DNA from 2 places in the Gemella sp. genome. Region 2 is predicted to be linked to the other one. Evidence: riboswitches for the same ligand, from Rfam matches in the RefSeq annotation. Region 2 holds a riboswitch; the other holds the start of a gene.
The links. Region 2 has a riboswitch for FMN ahead of ACO6OL_RS00335 (ECF transporter S component). Riboswitches for the same ligand answer to the same signal wherever they lie in the genome.
Positions count from the first base shown of each region.

Region 1: linked by a shared signal. The riboswitch ahead of ribD (bifunctional diaminohydroxyphosphoribosylaminopyrimidine deaminase/5-amino-6-(5-phosphoribosylamino)uracil reductase RibD) and the one ahead of ACO6OL_RS00335 (ECF transporter S component) in region 2 are both predicted to bind FMN.

Region 1 is NZ_DBHIUF010000003.1:18,860-26,674, forward strand. It holds gene ribA (GTP cyclohydrolase II) at 1-605, opposite strand, end outside; gene ACO6OL_RS01920 (riboflavin synthase) at 598-1,209, opposite strand; gene ribD (bifunctional diaminohydroxyphosphoribosylaminopyrimidine deaminase/5-amino-6-(5-phosphoribosylamino)uracil reductase RibD) at 1,194-2,264, opposite strand; FMN riboswitch at 2,437-2,561, opposite strand; gene ACO6OL_RS01930 (sodium-dependent transporter) at 2,669-4,012, opposite strand; gene ACO6OL_RS01935 (hypothetical protein) at 4,697-5,407, shown strand; gene aldA (aldehyde dehydrogenase) at 5,510-6,961, opposite strand; gene gnd (decarboxylating NADP(+)-dependent phosphogluconate dehydrogenase) at 7,410-7,815, shown strand, end outside.
Region 2 is NZ_DBHIUF010000001.1:67,772-75,586, reverse strand. It holds gene ACO6OL_RS00360 (hypothetical protein) at 1-178, opposite strand, end outside; gene ACO6OL_RS00355 (DUF2812 domain-containing protein) at 183-698, opposite strand; gene ACO6OL_RS00350 (PadR family transcriptional regulator) at 691-1,023, opposite strand; gene ACO6OL_RS00345 (DUF6612 family protein) at 1,608-2,414, shown strand; gene glmS (glutamine--fructose-6-phosphate transaminase (isomerizing)) at 3,533-5,335, shown strand; FMN riboswitch at 5,473-5,585, shown strand; gene ACO6OL_RS00335 (ECF transporter S component) at 5,792-6,352, shown strand; gene ACO6OL_RS00330 (DUF1310 family protein) at 6,527-6,883, opposite strand; gene hemH (ferrochelatase) at 7,209-7,815, shown strand, end outside.

The DNA of each region.
Region 1 (7,815 bases), on a different contig from region 2:
CTGTCGTTAAATGACAAAAAACGTGTTAACTCATCTAAATCCACGACTGTTAAATTCCATTTTTTAGCGAATTCATACAAGTCATCTCTTCTAGCCATAGTTCCATCTTCATTCATAATTTCACAGATATATGTAGCTTCTGTACTATTAGCTAATCTTGCTAAATCTAAACTTGCTTCTGTGTGTCCGCGACGAACTTTAATTCCACCATCACGACCGATAAGTGGGAACATATGACCAGGTCTATTGAAATCCTCTGGTTTAGAATTCGGATTTGCTAATTCTTTTATGGTTGTTGCTCTTTCAAAAGCTGATATTCCCGTAGTTGATGTTTTATGGTCAACGCTAACTGTAAACGCAGTCTGGTGTGGATCTGTATTTTTATCTAACATAGAGTGTAGATTTAATCTTTTTGCAATCTCAGTTGAAACTGGTGCGCAAATTAAACCACGTGCATGTTTTGCCATAAAGTTAACAGTTTCACCAGTAACTAGTTCAGCTATTCCTACTAAATCTCCTTCAGCTTCTCTGTCATCATCATCAATAAGAACGATTAATTTTCCAGCTTTTAAATCTTCTATTGCTTGTCTTACGTTATTAATCATTAAACTTTCCTCCAAATAGTTTTAATTGAGCTTTAATATATTTCGCTAGTATATCTGTTTCTATATTTACACTATCACCAATTTTTAATTTTTCTAAGTTTGTATGCTTAGCTGTATGTGGAATTAGCGACACTGTAAATTTGTTGTTATCACAAGTTACTACTGTTAAACTTATCCCATTAATAGTAATCGAACCTTGGTTTATAATTTCACCTTGGAATTTACCTGGATAAGAAAAAGTAAGTAGAATGGCATTTTCATCTTTTTGCCTTGCTGCTAACTGTGCTAAACCATCACTATGTCCCGAAACAATATGACCTTCAAATCTGTCTGAATGTCCCATTGCAGGTTCTAAGTTCACAGCATCATTTATTTTTAAATCTTTAAATGTGGTTCTTTTATAAGTCTCTGGCATAATATCTACAGTGAACTGCGATGAACTTTTTTGAACACATGTTAGACATACGCCGTTTACCGCCATACTATCACCAATTTTGTATGTTTCTAGTAAATTCTTACTTGCTTGAATAGTCAGTTTTATACTATGACTAGATTTAATAATTTTTACTATTTTACCTTGCTCTTTTATTAATCCTGTAAACATTGAGAAACTCTCCTTCCTGAGATACGTATATCTTCACCAAGTTTAGTAATCTTAGTATCGTGAAGTTGTATTTTTTCATTTGTTATCCTATTGCTAGTGAATGATGAAATGTTATTTCCACCCAAAAGAGTAGGGGAGACATAGGTTATGACTTCATCCCAATAACCGCTAGCTAAAAATTGATCATGAATGCTCGGTCCACCTTCAACATAAACTGATTGAATACCGAGTTTTCCGATTTCTGATAAAATTTCTTTTATGCTGAATTCTTTAGGTTTAATGAGAGTCACATGTGAGGGTAAGTTTTCGTGTTTAACTTTTGTAAAAATTATAACTTCAGATGAACTATTATTAAATAAATTAAGATTACTCTTTTCAAAGATAGACCCCTCAGCATCTAGTACAATTCTTTTTGGTGGGAAAAGGGATGTATTAGCACCAAGTAATGTAGGATTGTCTATTAACACAGTTTTTGCGCCTACGAGAATTACTTGATAATTATCTCTTTCACTTCTGACAAAATCATAGACTTCTTTACCGGTAATTTGAGTTCTTTCGTTGGTAAAGGCTAGTTTTCCATCGAGACTAGTGGCTTGTTTTAAAACTATATAAGGTCTTTTTTTACTATGAAATAGATTATAAGCGTAGTTTAAATTGTAAGCCTCTTTTTCAAGGATACCGGTTATTACTTCTATACCATTATCTTGCAAATATTTAATTCCTTTTCCGCTAACAATAGGATTAGGATCTAATTGAGCAACAACTACCTTAGAGATACCCATTTCTACGATAGCATCTGTACAAGGTGGTTGTTTACCTTTATGATTACAAGGTTCTAAAGTGACGTAAAGTGTTGAATTAAATAATTTTTCAGGAGTTTCGCAAGTAGAAATTGCATTTTTTTCAGCGTGTTCACACCCATAGCGAAGATGCGAACCCCGTGCTATAATTTCATTATCTTTCACAATAATTGCTCCTACCAAAGGGTTAGTATGTGTGTATTTAGCACCACGCTTAGCTTCAAGAAGTGCAAGTTTCATAAAATATTCATGCATATTATCAACTCCTTTCTAAATAATAAAAATCCCAATTACATTTGAAGTTCAAATTTAATCGGGATTGATGGTTAGTTTTATATTCGGTTAATAGACCTTAGTGCTCTTAGATACACTATAGGCTATAAAAATATTCTCAATAAAGCATTAGGTGTTTTTATCCTAATGTTACTAATTTCTTCTCCCATCCAGACTTTACTGTCGGTTCTGGAATCTCACCAGATCAGCTTGCGCTCACGGACTTCTAGTAAACTAGTCACCGCCGGTTGGGACTTTCACCCGACCCCGAAGAAATATTTAATTCATGAATTAATATTAACACTAATGAAAACGATTGTCAATGATAAAAAATAAAAACTATCACAAAATATAAAATATACAATGTGATAGTTTTGTTTAATTTATTATAAGAATTGTGCTAAACAAACGATAAGGATAATAACTGGAAGTACATATCTTAGTAAGAATAACCATACTTTAAATAATACTAGGCTAGATTTTTTATTTTCATCTATGTGTAATTGTTCTAGAGCTACTTTTTTATCAAGTACATATCCTGTGAATATTGATAAAGCAAGACAACCAAGTGGCATTAGAATATTAGATACTAAGAAATCCATTAAATCGAATACTGTTTTTCCAAATATTAATGTATTAGACAGCGATCCGTAAGATAAGGCAGAAGGAATTCCAACTATGAAAGTTAAGATTCCGATAATTACACTAAATTTAGTACGGTTAGTGTTTCTTTGATTAGTAATGTTTCCTACATTAATTTCTAACATAACTACTGATGAGGTAATAGTAGCGAATAAGAATAATATTAAGAATAAGATGTAGAAAATTTTACCGAATGCCATATTGTTGAATAGCTGTGGTAATACTATGAATAATAGACTTGGTCCACCTTCAGACTCCATACCGAATGAACTCATCGCAGGGAAGATTGCTAATCCAGCCATTACAGAAACTGCAATGTTCATTAACACAACTGAAATACCAGATTGAACAAGATTAGTTCTTCTATCAAGGTAAGAAGCATATGTAAGCATAGCTGTAACCCCGATTGATAGTGCGAAGAATGATTGTCCTAGTGCGAATAAAATTCCAGAACTAGTGATTTTAGTGAAATCTGGTTTTAAGAAATAAGTAACACCGCTCATCGCGTTAGGTAATGTTAGTGATCTTGCGATAATTACTAGGAAGATAATGAATAATAGAGGCATCATGATTTTTGATGCTTTTTCAATACCTTTTTGTACACCACGAGATACAATATAAATATTCAATAAGATGAATAATGCTTGTGCTCCTAATGCGATCCAAGTGTTAGAAATAATACTAACGAAAAGTGCCGCATGATCAGTAGTAGAGTGTACTCCAATAGCATCTGCAATTGAAATACCAAGATATACTAAAATCCATCCGCCGATAACACTGTAGAATGATAGTAAGATGAATAGGGCGAATCCACCGATATAACCAATAACATTGTATTTTTTATTTTTTCCTAATTTACCGAAAGTTCTAATCGCTGAAACACCAGCGCCACGACCTAGTACAAATTCAGCTAGAAGAAGTGGTAAACCAATTAATAATGTGAATATAAGGAAAACAAGTAAGAATCCACCTCCACCATTAGCTGCAGTCATATACGGGAACTTCCATACTGCACCTAGTCCTATTGCAGAACCAGCAGAAGCAAGTATGAATCCTATTTTAGAACTCCATTTTGAATTATCTGACATAAAATTTTCCTCCTAAATTTGATTTTAAAAATAAGTAAAAGCTATTTAGAAAATACTAAATAGCTTTTTAGAAATATATATTATTATACTCAAAGACCATTTAGTATTTTACCAATGGCCGAAAAACAAACTTAACTAGCCATTGTAGACATCGTTGCACTTATATCTACAATGCTATGAGATATAAGTGCTGCTAAAATGGCACAAAAAAGTATTCTCTTTTACTAGTTAAAATAGTGTTTTTCATTATTGAGTAGCTCCTTTTTATAATTGTTGTTAAAATCTTAACATTTATCTGAAAATTTGTCAATTGTTTTTTTGTAATCTTTATGAAAAAATAGAAAAGACATTAAATTTTCGATTTTAATAAAAAAAGTCTGCGTTTGAGTTAATGCTAATTTATGAAAATTGTTTTAATTGATAAAAAATATCGAATAGGGGATAAGTTAAATAATTAATATGATTAATTATTTTGTTTAAAAAAGTTACAGAAGGGCTAATATAAATGGGAAAGGGACGGTTATTTGATTTTCTGCTATAAACAGTTTTAAAAAAAATCCTATAAAATCTTTAAAAATTCACGTAAAGTGTTGCATTGAATTTTAATATATGTTAGTATTGTAACTATATGAATTTAATGCATAAATTAATGTATTTATATAATAAATAGGAGGAAGTTTAATAATGAACAAAAATATTAAAAAAGTAGTAGCAGCTACAGTAGTTGCTGGATTAGCAGTAGCACCAGTAGCAGCTCAAACAACTGCACCAGTAGCACAAGCTGCTGAGCAAGCTCAATCAAAACACGTTTCAGCTAAATTCGTACAAAATGAGAAAGGTAACTTCGTACAAGTTACTGCAACTCAAGATGTACAAGCTGCAAAAGTTACAATCTCTGTTGATGGAAAAGGTCAATACACAGTAAACGTTGGAGATCTTAAAAAAGGTGAAACTAAATTAGTACCTTTCAACGTAGATGCTAAAGTAGGAAATGGATTTGCTCCAAAAGCATTACCAAAAACTGCTGCAGTAACTGAGCACGTAACAATCTCAAAAACTATCAACGCTCACTTAGTAAGAGCAACAGTTTCTTACAAATACGAAGATGGTAAACCAACTGAACCAGGAAAACCAGGAAATGCAACACCAGCACCACAACCAACGCCAGAACCGAAACCAACTCCGGCTCCAGCTCCAGGAACACCAGCTGATAAACCAACTGAACCAGGAAATACAACACCAGCTCCAAGTGATAAACCAGGAGACTTAACTCCGAAACCAACGCCAGCACCACAACCAGCACCAGGGAAATCTGGGAATAAAAGTGATGGTAAACTAAGTGGTGATACGGATCCAGTTACACCACCCCCAGGATTTTTTCCAGAATTATCTTAATTAATATATAAGATGTGAAAGATTCTAATTATTTAGAATCTTTCTTTCAATATAAAAAGTATAAACCCAGACTCTAGAATTTCTAGAATCTGGGTTTTCTTTTTATTCGTTATCTAATTGCATGTAAACAACTTGAGTTGTTAAGTATTCTTCTAAACCATGTTTACCGTCTGCTCCACCGATACCAGATTTACGACGTCCAGCGTGGAATCCTTGCATTGCTTCGAAGTTTTCACGGTTGATGTATGTTTCACCAAATTTTAGACCATTAACCGCTTTGAATGCAGTGTTTAGGTTAGTAGTGTAAACTGATGAAGTTAATCCATATTCTGAATCGTTAGCGTATTCTAATACTTCTTCTAAAGTTTTGAATGTAGCGATTGGGATTACAGGTCCGAATGTTTCTTCTTTCATGATGTTCATTTCGTTAGTTACGTCAGTTAATACAGTTGGTCCATAGAAATATCCAACTTGGTTTTCATCGCGAGTTCCACCATAAGATAGAGTTGCACCTTGTTTTACTGCATAAGCAACTTTTTCAGCAACAGCGTCTACAGCGCGTTTTTCGATAAGTGGTCCGTAATCTACGCCACCTTCTTTATTAGGGTCACCGAATTTAACTTTATCAAGTTCAGCGAATAATAATTTTTCGAATTCAACTTTAACATCTTCGTGTACATATACTCTTTCTGCACAGTTACATACTTGCCCTGAGTTAATTACACGTGAAGCTACGATTGCTTTAGCAGCAAGATTTAGGTCTGCATCTTTGAAGACGATAGCTGGTGCTTTTCCTCCAAGTTCTAGAGAAACATTAGTAATGTTTTCAGCGGCAGCTTTCATAACTTCTTGTCCAGCTGTTAAGCTACCTGTTAAGCTTACTAATCCAACTTTAGGGTTAGAAGCTAATCTATTTCCAACTACAGATCCACGACCGTGAACAATGTGAAGAACGCCTTTAGGAAGTCCTACTTCTACACAAATTTCAGCGAAAATATCTGCGTTAATTGGTGTTAATTGGCTAGGTTTAATAACGATTGTATTACCTGTTAATAAAGCTGGTGCAGCTTTTCTAGCGATTAAGAAGAATGGGAAGTTCCAAGGTAGGATACCAGTAGTTACTCCGTGAGGGCGTTTGAATAGGAAGATGTGTTCATCTTTTCTATCACTTTGAATAATTTCTCCTTCGTATCTTCTAGCCCATTCAGCCATATAATCTAAGTAGTCAGCTGTGAATAATACTTCAACTTTTGCTAAATCGAAAGTTTTACCACCTTCATTAACGATTGTTTGTGTAATTTCTGGTTCACGTTCACGAATGCGTTCTGCAATTTTTCTTAGGTATGCGCCTCTTTCAACTGCTGGTAATTTTTCCCAGTCACGTTGTGCTACTTCTGCAATATCAATTGCACGGTCTACATCTTCTCTAGTTGAAGAAGGAACTTTTGCAAGAACCTCTTCTGTTGAAGGATTTAGCACGTCAAGATAATCATAATTCGAAATATTTTCAAATTCTCCATTGATAAAATTTTTTAATACTTTAACTTCACTCATAGTGTAAAACTCCTTTTTCTGTTTTTCTAAAGTAAACGCTATCATTACTTTTTTATCATTATATATTATTAATAAAAGTAAATCAAGTAGTTTGTTTATGTTTTTGATATATATTTGTATATTTAAATATCACATTATCTAGTTTTGTAAAAAAAGTTATGTATATATAATTTCAATATAAAGTAACAATTGTGATAACTTTTTAAAAATAAAGAAATTATAAGTTTCTGTAATATAGCAAATAAAACGCATACATTAAAGATTATTGATGATTAACTCAGTAGAAAAAGTTTTTATATTTATTACAGATTAGCATTAAATAGTATATTTAATGCATTAAGTAATTAAAGTAAATAATAGTAAAAAATTTTTCCGAGCAAAATTATTTCCATATTCAACATGTTTAGTGGTATAATCTTAGCATAAGAAATAATTAGGAGGTTCATTAATGAAACAGAACATAGGAGTTATTGGTTTATCAGTAATGGGAAGCAACTTAGCTTTAAATATCGCGGACAATGGATTTAAAGTTGCGGTATTTAATAGAACAACAACAGTTGTTGACAAAATGCTAGAGGAGCACCCACACAAAAATGTAGTAGGAAGATACTCTCTACAAGAGCTAATTGACGGTCTAGAAAAACCTAGAAAAGTAGTTTTAATGGTTAAAGCTGGGTTTGCTGTTGACAGTTTAATAGAACAATTAACACCTCTACTAGAAAAAGGTGATATTATTATCGATGGAGGAAACTCATTCTTCAAAGATACTCAAAGAAGATACGACTTATTATTAGAAAAAGGAATCAACTACTTCGGTGTTGGTGTATCAGGAGGAGAAGAAGGCGCAAGATTTG
Region 2 (7,815 bases):
GTGTAAAGTCTTTGTCAAAGATAAACTTATATTGCTTATCGCTAGTCTCTGAGACTTTCTTCATTCTAATCGCCACTATAGCCTCTTTATCGTATTCATATCCTTGAGCAGCAAGATGATTCATTTTATCCGCTACTTTATCATAGCTTATAAATACCGGAACATATTTATACTTCATAAATTCAATCCTTTCTTCTCTTCAAAAATAAATATTTTATAAAGAATGCTATATTTACAGCACCTAGCCCTAGACCAAAGCCAAAAAACATACCTGTAATAAAATCTATTACTTCAGATGGCATTAAAAATTTATTTATAATATGCGCCACCAAAGCTATAAGAAAGCATCCTAACATGATTTTCGCATTAAATCTTATTCTATATAGCCACATGTATTCTTCGCTTAAATTATCTGTATATAATGTAGTTGCCGTAGGTTCACCACGTAGTATCTGCCAAAAAATACCATTTCTAACTACTTCCCAACCGTTAAATCTGTAAAAATCTTGACGTTCTGCATCGAACTTTTTATCATATACCAGTTCGTATTTATAATCGGTTCTTTCTCCTTTTTCTAATAAAATTAAGAACCCCAGAAACTTTTTAAAATGCCAGCCCTTTGCACTATATCTTTCTAACTTTCTCATGAGTCTTTTATTTGTTAAAGCAAAGGTATGTATCACCTTATAGCTACTCATTACTTCCACCACCTATAAACTTCTTAGCTACATCGAGTAAAAACTGTCGAAGTTTTAAATTTTTCTCCAAAACTTCCATACCCTTTGGAGTAATATGATATTCTTTTTTTGAATTATCGATTTCCTTATCTTCTATCCAGCCTACAGAAACCATCTTACCTAAAGTTGTGTACATTGTCGCAGGTCCAATAATAATATTATTATCAGTAATTTCTGCCACCTTTTGCATTATTAAGTATCCATGAATAGGTTCTGTTAAAGCTAGAAGCGTAAAAAATATACTATCCGTTAATTCGCCCGTTTCATAAGGGCTTAACTTTGCCATTTTATCCCTCCTAACTTAATTAGAGATACTCTTTTTATATATCCATCATCGATATATCTATCTTTGATGTAATTATATATCCATCATTGATATAAGTCAAGAGATTTTTTATTAATTTTCTCAAAAACTTCCAGTAGTTAATTCCTAAAGTAAATTACAATTTAAAGAAAACTGGAATTTAACCCAAAACAAATAACTTCTAATCACAAATCAAATACAAACGAACTAATTAATTCGGGGGGACTGACCCAAAAGTCCTAAAATTTAACAAAGTGTATATGAGAACTCATAGACGCAGTGATTTATTGATATCTAAATTCGCTTTATAAAAGCTTTTAGATATCTAATAAACTGTGCGAGTATGACTCAACAAATCTTGTTTCTCCAAAATCGCGATTTTTGAGTCACTCCCTATAACCTACTCTCCATAAATTATCCTTCAAGCATTCAGCGTTAAAAGTATTTTTAAAAATGAATTTATATATGTAGTAATATAAACTATAATATGATAGAATAATCCTATAAAATAAAATCTATAAAGTAGACTGTATTCGTCTATTTTACTCAAAGTTAAGGAGAGACAAATGACAAAATCACTAAAAAAATACTTAATGATTATTGCAACAGTTATTCTTTCGATAACTCTTGCTGCTTGTAGTACAGGCGCATCTAATGAGCAAATTATAAGTAAATCAATAGAAACATCTAAAAATCTAAAAAGTACTGACTTTGTAGCAACTAACAGTTCTGAAATCTTAGTTGGTGAACAAACTCAAACAGTTGAAAATACTGTATCAGGATCTCTTATTATCGATCCATTCGCAATGAAAGCTACTACAGAAGTAAAAGCTCAAGGTCAAAGCCAAACACTAGATCTTTACATTAAAGACGGTACTGCTTACGCAAAATCAACAGGACAAGATGAGTGGGTGAAAAGTGCAAACAACAATATCACCGCTCAATTCGAAAACCTTAAAAAAATTGCCAACTCTGATCAAATCTTAGATTTTTATAAAAAAATCTCTAAAGATTTTAAAAAGACAGAAGAAAATGGAAACTACGTTCTAACATATACTGGAAGTGGAGATCAATTTAAAGAGCTTATGGTAGCTATTGCTAATGCATCTTCTGGAAACGAAGTTAATGCTGAAGCCTTCAACAATGTAGAATTTAAAAACGTTTCAATCAAACTTGTAGTTACTAAAGACTTTACACCTGTAACTAACGAAGTTTCTATGGAACTTGCTACTAAAAACACATCAACTCCAACTACAATGAAAATCAAACAAAACATCAAATACTCTAACGTGAATAACGTTAAAGAAATCAAGCTACCTGATGGAGTGAAAAACGCTAAAGAAGTAGCGACTGATACTCAAAAATCAGAATAATAATATTGCCTACTTACTCGAATAGTAAGTAGGTTTTTTATTAATCAATTTTATATTTCTACAATTTAAAAATTAAGGTTAAATTTTTAAATACTTTATTTGAATATCTGAGTTTATGTAAATATATCCTTTCAGTTTACAACGCTCTTTTCATCTAGTATAATAATATGTACGATTAAAATATTAGGAGGTAATTTAAAATTATAATTATAGCGCCCGAACTAAGTTCTAAAGGTTAAATTGAATTTAGTTGACGAGGAAAAAAGTTATCGAAAATTCGGCGGATGCTTTTTCGGAACCAGAGAATTTCGTTAGATAATGTACAATGGGGTGTACCTTTGTATCTTTAGGAACGTAGTGACGACAAGATACTTAGGTACAGCGTATGCAACAGCAACTTAGTTTTTAAGGAAGAATGACGCTAAAAACTTTAGTTGCCACTGCTGGGGTGTACTTTACTATTTCTAGGAACAAAGTGACGACGAAATAGTTAGGTGCAGCGTATGCAACAGCAACTTAGTTTTTAAGGAAGAATGACGCTAAAAACTCTAGTTGCCACTGCTGGGGTAAATCTTAATATTTCTAGGAACGAAGAGACGACGAAATATTTAGATATAGCGTATGCAACAGCAACTTAGTTTTTAAGGAAGAATGACGTAAAAAACTTTAGTTGCCACTGCTGGGGTGTACCTTTGTATCTTTAGGAACACAGTGACGACGGAATATTTATGATAGATAAAAGTATAATATTTCTCAATGTATGTTAAATCATACCTAGTCGCAGTGGTTTATTGATTTCAAAGTTCGCTTTAAAAAGCTCTTTTGAAATCTAATAAACTGTGCGGGGGCGACTTGACAAAATCGATTTCTTCGAAATCACGATTTTTAAGTCGCTCCCACAGCGTATGCACCATCTAAGGAACGTAGTATTAGATATAATCACCCTTCAAAATCATTATCACCTCTCTATAGGCTCATTATGTCTTCTTTTAAGATTTACATAAACTCGAAGGAGTATATTAAACTCAATGAAGTATAATATTTTTGAGCATAGGTATAAAACTTTATAGTACTTTCTATAAAAAATAAATTAAATAAAAAAGCGAGGAATTTTTAATATGTGTGGAATTGTAGGATTTGTTGGAGAAGCAAATGGAGTTAAATTTTTAATTGATGGACTTAGCAGCCTTGAGTACCGTGGATACGACTCAGCTGGTATCGCTGGTGTTGTTAACGGAGAAGCTAGCGTTACTAAGTCTGTAGGTCGCATTAAAAATCTAGAAGCCCTAATCCCTGAAGGACTTCACCTAGAATTAGGTATTGGTCATACACGTTGGGCTACTCACGGTGGAGTTAACACAACTAACTCTCACCCTCACCAAAGCTTCAACAAACGTTTTATTTTAGTTCATAATGGAGTTATCGAAAACTTCCAAGAACTTAAAGAAAGATTTTTCAAAGGTGTAGAACTTGTTTCTGAAACTGATACTGAAGTTATCGTTCAATTAGTACAGGTTTATAGTGACCGTGGTCTTGACACTAAAGAAGCTTTCAAAAAAGCTGTATCAAAACTTCAAGGTTCTTATGCACTTTGTTTAATCGATACTGAAGATAAAGACACATTATATGTAGCAAAAAATAAGAGTCCACTTCTTATCGGACTAGGAGAAGAAAATAAAAACTATGTTGGTAGTGATGCTTTAGCAATGATTAAATATACTAACAACTTCTTAGAAATCAACGATGGTGAATTTGTTATCGTGAAAAAAGATAGCGTAACTATCGAAGATAAAGAAGGTAATGTTGTAGAGCGTGAAAGTTTCTCAACTAACTTAAACGCTGGAGAAATCGATAAAGGTATCCACGAACATTACATGATTAAAGAAATTCATGAGCAAGTAGGAGCTATGCGTAACATCATCTCTCACTACTTCGATGGACATGATGTTAATATTGACAGCGAAATTATTAACAATGTAAAAGATGCTGATAGATTATACATTATCGGATGCGGTACAAGTTACAACGCTGGTTTAGTAGGAAGAAATTATTTTGAAAAATGGGCTGGTATTCCTACAGAGGTACACTTAGCATCAGAATTTGCTTACAACGTACCATTATTATCTAAAAAACCAATGTTCATCTTCCTTTCTCAATCAGGAGAAACAGCTGACCTTCGTGCCGTACTTACAAAATTACGTAGCGTAAGTGCAGATTATAAGTTCTTAGTACTTACTAACGTTGATGCTTCAACTTTATCTCGTGAGTGTGATTACACATTATTACTTCATGCAGGTGTTGAAATCGCCGTTGCCTCTACTAAAGCATACACTGCTCAAATCGCAACATTAAGCATACTAGCTTATGAAGTAGCTAAACAACTTTCTAAACAACCTAAATTTGATATCGAGCAAGAATTATCAGTAATTACTTCTGCAATCGAATCAATTTTAGATGATACAAAAACTATCAAAGACTTAGCTAAAAACTTATTCACAGAGCGTAATGCATTCTATATCGGACGTGGAATCGACTACTATAGTGCATGTGAAGCAGCATTAAAACTTAAAGAAGTTTCTTACATTCAAACAGAAGGATTTGCCGGAGGAGAATTAAAACACGGTACTATCGCTCTTATCGAAGAAAGAACACCTGTTGTAGCTCTTATCACAAGCGCTAAACTAGATTTAAACACACGTAGTAACGTAAGTGAAGTAGCTAGCCGTGGTGCTAATACTCTAATTATTACATTAGAAAAATTAGCTCGTAAAGGTGACTACGCTATCCCTAACGTAAACGAAGATCTTGCTCCAATCGCAAGTATCGTAGTTACACAACTATTCGCATACTACGCAGCCTACACTAAAGGACTAGATGTCGATAAACCACGTAACTTAGCTAAATCAGTAACAGTAGAATAATTTTAAAAATAAAATATTTGAGCAGCTCTAGAAAATTATTTCTGAGCTGCTTTTATCTATTTTTTAAAAAAAGTTAAACCTTTTCACTTTACAACCTAGCAACTTCGGTTTATAATAAACGTATAAATAATAAATTTAATTATCTTCGGGGCAGGGTGAAATTCCCGACCGGCGGTCAAAGTCCGCGAGCGCAAGCAGATTTGGTGAAATTCCAAAACCGACAGTACAGTCTGGATGATAGAAGATATAGAATAAATAAACTTACACATACAGTACATTACGTATGTATATTTGCTGTACTTCGCTTAAGTGTAACGCTTATTTTTCATACCTTTCAGTCCCGCTTTAAAATTTTTAAAGTGGTGTTTTTTATATCTAACGTGATTTAGAATACACCTTTTTAAGAATAATATTGCGGCTATTTTATTGCCTATGAAGATAGGAAAGAGGTTTTAAATGTATAAAAAAAATGTTCACTCACTAGTTTTGAGTGGTATGCTTGCAGTTATTGCTCTACTTCTATCTTTTTTTAGTTTTGCTGTGCCATTCTTGCCACCATTTCTAAAATTTGATTTTACGTTCATCCCGCTATTCATGGCGTTGTTATTATTAGGATATAAAGATGCTCTTTTAGTATCATTCTTAAAAAACTTCCTACACTTCGCTTTATTATCACATGAACCAATCGGATCGATTGCTAATATAGTAGTAGAATTCACTTTTATCAGTATCATCGTTCTTTTCTATAAAAAAGGTACTGCTAAGACTATTATTGGTGGAATCTTAGGAACACTAGCAATAACAGTATTCATGTCACTTCTTAACTACTTCGTATTACTTCCAGCATATGGATATATTATGAATCTAGCAGACATCGTGACTAATGTAAAAACAATCGTAGCTGTTGGTATCGTGCCATTCAACCTACTTAAAGGTGCCTTAGTAACATTCTTATTCTTCGTTACTAAGAGTGTTTATAAATCAATACCAACTAGTATTCGTAGCCGTTTCGCATAATAATATTGGATACTAATTAATTTAACCATGAAAAATCCTCCATTACATCACCTTACTGTAATGGAGGATTCCTTTTTTATTAATTTCCTAGGAAATACTTATCATAATTATTCAAGAAAATCCAAGTTAAGGGGGCAGAAAAATAAAAAAAATCATTTTCTGCCCCCTTAACTGCTATTTATTCAATAATTCATCCAGTTTTTCTGAATGTGATACTTCTTCTACATTCGTATCTTTCTCACTTATCACTGTATCGATATTTAATTTTTCATCATTATTAACTATTAGACGAGCATAGATTTTCTCTCCGACATTTCTAATACTCTCATAATCAATCTTATAATCTTTAATCTTCGCTTTTGCTGTAAATGCAAGTTTATCTTTTTCTAAAATTATTTTTTCATAAAAACCACGTGCATCAGCAGTCTTCACGACTCTAACAATCTCCTTATATTTAGGATTATTTTTCATATAAATAACGCCACCAACAGCTGCAATAAAAGTTATCGCTCCAAATATTTTCTTTCTCATTTAAACATTTCCTCCTTTTTTCTTCAACCAATTGGAGATTCTTAAACTCCCTTATTAGTAAACTTTTTTAGTTAACTTTTATATTATAACTTTTTAGACTTTTTTGCAATAGTTTTTTTAAATTCAATTTTATCAAACTCAAAACAACCTCAATTACCTTATTTTGCCATAATTGCCTATCAGTAAAATAAACATATTAAATCGCCTTTATACACCTTTTATTCCTAATCAATAATGGTTATCTGTAACAATTTATTAATACGTGTGTTTTAGTACAAAAAATGTTATAATTATACATGACTAGACTATTTAGAGAGGTTATAAAATGAGTAAAGCTATTTTAGTAATGACATATGGAACACCTGAAGAATATACATTCGAAGGTATAACAAAATTTTTCACAAATATTAGAAGAGGAGTCCGTCCTAACGACGAAGAAATCAATCTACTTTTAAAAAATTATCTTCGCATTGATGGTTCTCCCCTTCAAGATATAACACTTAAAGAAGTTGAACTTTTAAGAGAATCTGTAAAAGATGAATATAAAGTATACTTTGCCAATAAATTTTCTTCACCTTATATCCCTGATATAATTTCAAAAATGGAAGATGATGGTATAGAGGAATGTATTTGTTTAATTCTTGAACCACATTATTCATTCTACTCTATTATGGGTTACGAAAGATTTATTAAGAGTGATAAAATTAAATTCAATATAATAAAATCTTGGTACAAAGAAGAGAAGTTAATTGAATTCTGGGCAGATGAAATCAAAAAAATTATTACTGAAAAAGTAAAAGAAGATAGCTACAAGGTAGTTTTTTCTGCACACAGCGTACCCGAAATTGCTTTAAAGTATAATGATCCATATGTAGATCAGATTTTTGATATGACAAAACTTATAGCTGAAAAAATAGGTCTTGAAAAAGAAA